DNA from 3 places in the Paraburkholderia sp. BR10923 genome. Region 1 is predicted to be linked to each of the others. Evidence: riboswitches for the same ligand, from Rfam matches in the RefSeq annotation. Region 1 holds a riboswitch; each other region holds the start of a gene.
What was found. Region 1 has a riboswitch for cobalamin ahead of cobA (uroporphyrinogen-III C-methyltransferase). Riboswitches for the same ligand answer to the same signal wherever they lie in the genome.
Positions count from the first base shown of each region.

Region 2: it holds a riboswitch for cobalamin, as region 1 does, so the genes downstream of both, AB3X94_RS08610 (TonB-dependent receptor) here and cobA (uroporphyrinogen-III C-methyltransferase) in region 1, are expected to answer to the same signal.
Region 3: it holds a riboswitch for cobalamin, as region 1 does, so the genes downstream of both, AB3X94_RS05945 (CbtB-domain containing protein) here and cobA (uroporphyrinogen-III C-methyltransferase) in region 1, are expected to answer to the same signal.

Region 1 is NZ_JBFPKO010000037.1:35,446-37,708, reverse strand. Features, by position in the region: gene cobW (cobalamin biosynthesis protein CobW) at 1-25, opposite strand, end outside; cobalamin riboswitch at 228-506, opposite strand; cobalamin riboswitch at 587-856, shown strand; partial or broken gene cobA (uroporphyrinogen-III C-methyltransferase) at 1,100-1,825, shown strand; gene AB3X94_RS37080 (cobalamin biosynthesis protein) at 1,868-2,263, shown strand, end outside.
Region 2 is NZ_JBFPKO010000004.1:27,306-29,568, forward strand. Features, by position in the region: gene AB3X94_RS08610 (TonB-dependent receptor) at 1-1,236, opposite strand, end outside; cobalamin riboswitch at 1,328-1,592, opposite strand; gene AB3X94_RS08615 (ATPase) at 1,813-2,172, shown strand; gene AB3X94_RS08620 (cell division protein ZapA) at 2,169-2,263, shown strand, end outside.
Region 3 is NZ_JBFPKO010000002.1:559,862-562,124, reverse strand. Features, by position in the region: gene AB3X94_RS05950 (CbtA family protein) at 355-1,095, opposite strand; gene AB3X94_RS05945 (CbtB-domain containing protein) at 1,107-1,328, opposite strand; cobalamin riboswitch at 1,370-1,517, opposite strand; gene AB3X94_RS05940 (histidine phosphatase family protein) at 1,602-2,222, shown strand; gene AB3X94_RS05935 (hypothetical protein) at 2,236-2,263, opposite strand, start outside.

The sequences.
Region 1 (2,263 bases):
GAATCTTGCGCAATTGAGTTTGCATCGTGAGGTCCATCCCTTTGCGTTGCATTGGTCTGCCGCAAGTTCCGCGCATCGGTCGGCATCGGCTGGCGAATGGAGCGAATGAAGCACGCGCAACAGTACCAGCGATCACCAGACACGGGGACGAACGACGGCATTGCCGCGACAACGGAAATACAGAAAGCGGAACTGAGGTCATGAACGCGCCGCCGCATCCCCGCGGCGGTCGTTCTGCTTCTTCGGGCCGGTATCCGGGCTGGCGAAAGCGCCGCTTCCCCTTCCCGGACGAGTGGTTTCTCGTCCAGTGGTGATATGTCGACGCGACCTTGCGCGAGGACATCGAAGTCGGCACCGCGGCGCCCGGCTATCAAGCCGGAACCGCTTTCCGCTTACCGTTGCGGGGACAGCACAGGTTAGCCGCTCTAGCGCAGATGGCTCCCTGTTTCCCGTTTAACTGCATGCGCACGAACGCGCACGCGAGCACCCAAAGTGCGTGCGAGTGTAGGCCCCCGGGCATGCGCAGTCAAGGAACGCAGGGCGTCGGAAAGCGCCGCCGCGGCTTATCCGGCAAGGCGTCATGTGCTATCGTATGCGCGCGTTTGGTGCCCGCACATGCGCTCGCATGTGCAGTTAAACGGGAAACAGGCAGCGCGTCGCGCGTTCAACCTGTGCTGTCCCCGCAACGGTAAGCGACCTGCGGCGCGCGGTTCGATTCAGCTTCGATTCCGCTGTGCCGCGCATGCGTTTTTTGATGCCACTGTCCCCGCGAATCCGCAGATTCGCAAACCGGGACGGGAAGGCGAAGCGCGTGAGGCCGCCAGCCCGGATACCGGCCAGACGCGGAGGCGGCGCCGCATGCATGCGTGCATCGGGTTGCGCCGCCGGCCGCCGGAATCCGCGGGGAACGGATGTGAAGGCGTAGTAGCGCGGCATCGCGCGTGTCGTGGCGTTCTCACTGAAGAATCCGCCGCGAACCGCACGAGTGGCCGCGCCCGGATTCGCTGTACCGCATGACATCCATATTCACCGCCGCGCGCACCGTCGCACGCCGCCACTCCCCTCCCATCTCCGCATGGCATGCGCCATGCACGCCGCGATGACGCGCGCCTGGCTGATCGGCGCCGGTCCCGGCGACGTCGAACTGATGACGCTGAAGGCCACCCGTGCGCTCGCGCAGGCCGATGTCGTGCTGGTCGACGATCTGGTCAATCCCGACGTTCTGCAGTTCGCGGGCGCCAACGCGCAAGTCGTATACGTCGGCAAGCGCGGCGGCCATCCGTCGACTCCGCAAGCGGACATCGTCGCGCAAATGCTCGGGCATCTGCGCGCGGGACGCAGCGTGGCGCGGCTCAAAGGCGGCGATCCGTTCGTGTTCGGCCGCGGCGGCGAAGAATTGCAGGCGCTGCAGGCGGCTGGTGTTGAAGTCGACGTGATCAACGGCATCACGGCCGGCATCGCCGCGCCCGCGACGCTCGGCATCGCGGTCACGCATCGCGATTACGCGCAGGGCGTCGTGTTCGTCACCGGCCACGGCGCCGGCAGCGGCGAACCGGACTGGGCCGCGCTCGCCGCGACGCGCATGACGCTCGTGATCTATATGGGCATGCGGCGGCTCGGCGAAATCGTCGGCGCGTTGCTCGCGGCCGGCATGTCCGCCGATACGCCCTGCGCGGCGATCGAATCGGCGACGCGGCCGGAGCAGCGTCACGTGCTCGCGCCGCTGCGCGAGTTTGCCGAGGCGGTCGTGCGCGCGGGGCTCGGCTCGCCGGCGATCGTCGTGATCGGCGGCGTGGCCTCGTTCGCGCTTGCGCGTGATGCGGCCAAACGCGACGGCCGAGTCGATCACGAACAAGCTGCGAGCGCGATTAAAACGCTGAGCGTCGGCATAGGTTGCCGCTTGCACAGCGATGCGGCTGACATCGAAGCCGCCGTGCGCGCAGCACTCGGTTCGAATGCCTTCGAGCAGATCCACACCATTGCGACGATCGACGCCAAAGCCAACGAAGCAGGTCTGCTCGAATTCTGTTCGCGCCATCAACTACCGCTGCAACTGTTCAGCCGCGAGCAGATCGCCGCCGCACCGGTCGCGTCGCCGTCGGCGGCCGCGCGCGCGCATCTTGGTGTCGACGGTGTGTGCGAACCGTGTGCGCTACTGGCGGCAGCAGCGTCGGTCCGCGCGACAATCGCGCAAAACGCACGTCTGGTCGTACACAAGACCACGCACGCCGGCATTACGGTCGCGATTGCGGCGGCGAGCGAC
Region 2 (2,263 bases), on a different contig from region 1:
CTGGTCGCGGCGTACGTTGGCCTGAATCTGGTTGCGGCCGAAGCGTGCGCTGTAGCCGGCGAAGACCGAATCGACGTGACGGTCGGGCGCGGCGAACGTGTCGGAGTCGAGAATCTGGTCGAGATGTTCGTAGCCGAATTGCAGCTTCTGGTTCGCGGCGAGCGCGAAATCGTTCTGCCACGTGTACTGGCGATTGTCGGTATCGAAGCGGTCGTTGTAGATGCCATTGGTGTTCGATACGCTGCGGTCGTCGCCCACGGCGAGCGTGAAGTGGGTGGTCCACCAGTCGGTCAGCTTGCCGTTCGCAAACACCGACACCTGACGCACCTTGCTATAGAGGTTGTTCAGATCGGTTGGCACGCCGTACGCATTGTCGTAGCTGTTGTTGTTGTTCGACTGGAAGTAGCTGACACCCGCATCCCACTTGTCGGTGAACTTGTGGCGCAGCGACGCGCTGATGCTCTCGTTCAGATTGCCGTTCGCGTTCGGATTCGCGCCCGGCGCCTCGAGCGGATCGAGCGACGAAAAGCCGTCGTTCTTCGTGCGCGCGAGCGAGATGTTGAAGGTCGTGCGACCGTCCTGATCGAGCGCGCCGTTCACGCCGGCCGTTTGCGTCTGCGTGTGATAGCTGCCGTAGCCGAGCGAAAAATTGAAGCGCGGCGGATGATCGCCGCCGTCTTTCGTGAACACCTGCACGACACCGCCGATCGCGCCCGAGCCGTACAACGCCGACACGTTGCCGTTCACGACTTCGACGTGATCGACCTGGTCGAGCGGAATCTGTGCGAGCTGAGCGGAGCCGAGACTCACCGAATCGACGCGCACGCCGTCGATCAGCAGCAGCGATTGCGTCGACGACGCGCCGCGCAGAAAGAGGCTCGTGGTCGAACCGGGGCCACCCGTGCGCGAGATTTGCGCGCCGGGCGCGAGTCGCAGCAGGCCGGGCAGATCGGTCGCGGTCGTGTCGGCGATGTCCTGCTGATCGAACTGCGTGGTCTGCGGGATCGCGTCGCGCAACGCTTGCGCTCCGCGTTGTGCGGTCACGACGATCGGCGAGAGCACGTTGCCCGATGCATCGGCGGAAGCGGGATTGGCCGCATCCGCAACGTTTGGGGCGTTCGCGGTGCTTGCATCCGCAGCGGACGATGAAGGCACAGGCTCGGCGCTTTGCGCATGCGCGACGAGCGGCAGGCTCGCGAACGCGAGCAGCGTCGCGCGGGCGATGGGGGACAACATGGGATGACATTCCTGTGGATAGCATGCACGGCCTGCTTCCCCGCAGGCCGACGCGTCACGAGGCGTCCCCCAATGTTTAACGTTTTCGCGGGGGACGTCCCTCTTTTCTGGCCGGTATCCGGGCTACGACACATCGATCCCGCCTTCCCACGCGTGACGCGCAGTGGCACACTCGCAGATTGAACTTCCAACCGTGCGACAAGGACCGACCTGCATGAGCACATCACATGCGGTCGTTTACCGTTGCGGGGGCAGCGCAGGTTCGCGCATCCGGTTTGGCACCGCGCGCGCCCTGCTTCCCGTTTAACTGCGCGCGCCGAAAAGCGCGCGCGGGCACCAGAGTGCGGGAAGTGTAGGAGCGGCTTCGCGGGGCGTCAAGAAAGGCCAACCGGAGCGCGATCCGTTCTGTCGAATGCAGGTTATTGTCCGATGGATTGCCGGTCTTTGATCTTATGGTCGACGACACGACTCGCAACGAACCTGCATGAAGCGATGCTGTTACGTCTCGAAACGAGACAATTGTCGGAACCTGTAATATTCCGCGCTAAAATGCGATGTCTTTAGAGGACGCAGCACATGCTCACCGAACTCGAATCACTCTCCCAGAACATCGGCAAGCTGATTGCGATCAGCAAGCGCCACAACGAAGCGCGGATCGCGCTCGAAGAGCAACTCGCGCAAACGCGTGCCGAAGTACAAGCCACGCACACCGAACTCGCGCAATTGCGTGCCGAGCGCGATGCACTGCAAGCGGAACGCGACGCGCTGTCCGCCAAGATCGACGACGCTCAGGTGCGCCTGAATGCGATTCTCGAAAAATTGCCGCGCGCACGCGCAAGCAGCGAACCGGATAACCAGCTCGATCTGCTCGAGTCCGCCCAGCCCGAACACGAGGAAGCGGAAGGCGACGTGAGCCGACACGGAGAAAGCGCATGACCACCAAGCAGATCGAAGTATCGATTCTCGAAGTACCCTACCGTCTCGCCTGTTCGCCTGAAACGGAAGGCGCGCTGCTCGAGGCGGTCGC
Region 3 (2,263 bases), on a different contig from region 1:
CCACCACCCGGCACTGCTTCGTTTGCGTCGCTGCGTCTGCAGCAGAGAAGCGAGATTATGGAGAGCGGTCCGCGCCGCGTCAATACCCTTCTCACAAATTATTTTAAAAAGTTGAAGAGCTTAAAAATTGAGCAGTGCCGCGTACAACATGAATTAGTTAGGCGTCCAATTGGATTTCCCTAGGCGCCGCGTCGAGTGGAGTTGCGAAAAGCCGTTAAGCAGCTTTTCCACAGAAAATGTTCGCAAGGCTGTGGATAACTGCTCTACAACCGCGCCAAGTACTTGATCCAAAACCATTCTCGCGCGTTGCGCGCGAAGCGTCGCCGCTTGCGCGGCCACGCGTCACCGTCTTATTCAAGCGGACTTCATCGTCACCCGCGCATTCGTACGCATAAAAGCACTGCGCTCGACCATCGCGCCGAACAACAGCCCGATCGTCGTCCACATGACCACCTGCATGCCGATCGCCGCGACGCGGAACTTCCACAGCAGCACGGCCGGGAACGTGGCCGGCACTTCATTGATGACCGGCATCGACAGTTGTACGGCCGCGATGATCGCGACGAATACGAGCCCCGCGACGATCGAGCCGTTCCATGCACCCAGCTTCGCCGCCGCGCGGCGCCGCACCTTCAGCGAAAACACCATCGTTGCGAGCGAAATCGCGATCATCAGAAAGAACAGGCCCGTGCGCGCGCCGATCGTGTCCGGATCACCGACCGACGGCGGATTGGCCGGATACTTGATATTCGGCACGACCACGATGGCGATGAACGCGCCAAGCGCGAGCCACGCAGACAGCGCGCGCACGCTCAACGAACCCGCGCGTCCATACGCATAAGCAAACACCAGCGAGAACAGACCGCCGAATGCCGCGCCATACGTGACCACGCCAGTCAGCAGGCCGAGGCCAGCCTGCGTCTCACGGCTCACGATTTCGGGCTCGGGCGCCTCGCCGCGCGCCGCGGCCGCTTTCTCTTCGAATGAAATCGCCTGATCGACCTGTGGTTCGCCGACGATTCGCGCGAACGCGAACGTGAGCAAGCCCGCGACGATGCCCGCGAGCATCCCGCGCACCAACAATTTACCTACCATGTCGAACTCCGTTAGTGGCAGGGAAAGCCAAGCAGATGGCGGCCGTCGTGCACGAACTCATGCACGTACATGCCGGGCACGAGCGACGTCGCACCCTGTTCCGCACCAACGAAGTAAAGCGCGAGCAACAGCAGCAAGCCGCCGAATACGACCCACGGCAGCAGTTCACGCAAGGGAATGGGAGTGGGCTGGGCCGCCGGTTGCGCGGCGCGATCGAAAACAGCTTCGGTCATGATGGACATCTCCTGGGGTAACGCGCCCCGATAGTCGATTGCAGAGGAATGGTGCGAAGCTCAGGTCTGGCTTTCGGCTCTTGTGGATTGCAAGGCCGATTACAGTGGCGCGACCGCGCCGGGCTCTCACCGGCTTCCGTGCTTCGCATTGTCGGTATTCTACGCGCTAAACTGCGGCTTCCGCGACGGCGAGGGCTGCGCCGCAACGCGCAACGCACGCCGCGAGCCCGTCAAGCCACGCAGGCAAGTGCGAATGAGGCACCAACGCAAAGAATGGATACGCGACTATTACTGGTGAGCCATGCGGCAACGGCCGCGCAGCGCGCGGGCTGCTTCCCCGCCGACGATCCGCTCGACGCGCGCGGCCGCGCCGAAGCCGAAGCGGCGCGCGCCCGTCTCGCGCTTCCCGCCGACGCCACCGTATTCACCAGCCCCGCCGCCAGCGCCCGCGAAACGGTCGCCGCGCTCGGTCTGAGCGCCACGCCTGCCGACGCATTGGCGGATATCGACTATGGCAAATGGCGCGGCCAGCGCCTCGCGGAGATTGCCGACGAAGCCCCCCGCGAACTCGCCGCCTGGACGCGCGAGCCCGACGCAGCACCGCCCGGGGGTGAATCGTTCGATCGACTCTTGCGGCGGGTCGGAGAGTGGCTCGACGCGCAACAGGCAGACGTACGCTCATGCAACGCGGTCAACGATGCAGGCTTCGCGGCCTCTGCACACGGTCGAACCATCGTCGCGATCACCCACGCAACGCTTCTGCGAGCGGCAATCGTGCATGCCCTCGGCGCATCGCCAACCGTGTTCTGTCGCATCGAGATCACGCCGCTGTCGGTCGTCGAATTGCGCCACTCGCGACGCGGCTGGTCATGGTGGCCGTCTGCCACCGCCTGACCGGAACCGCCGCTTACCTGCCCGACACCACGAGCCGCAAC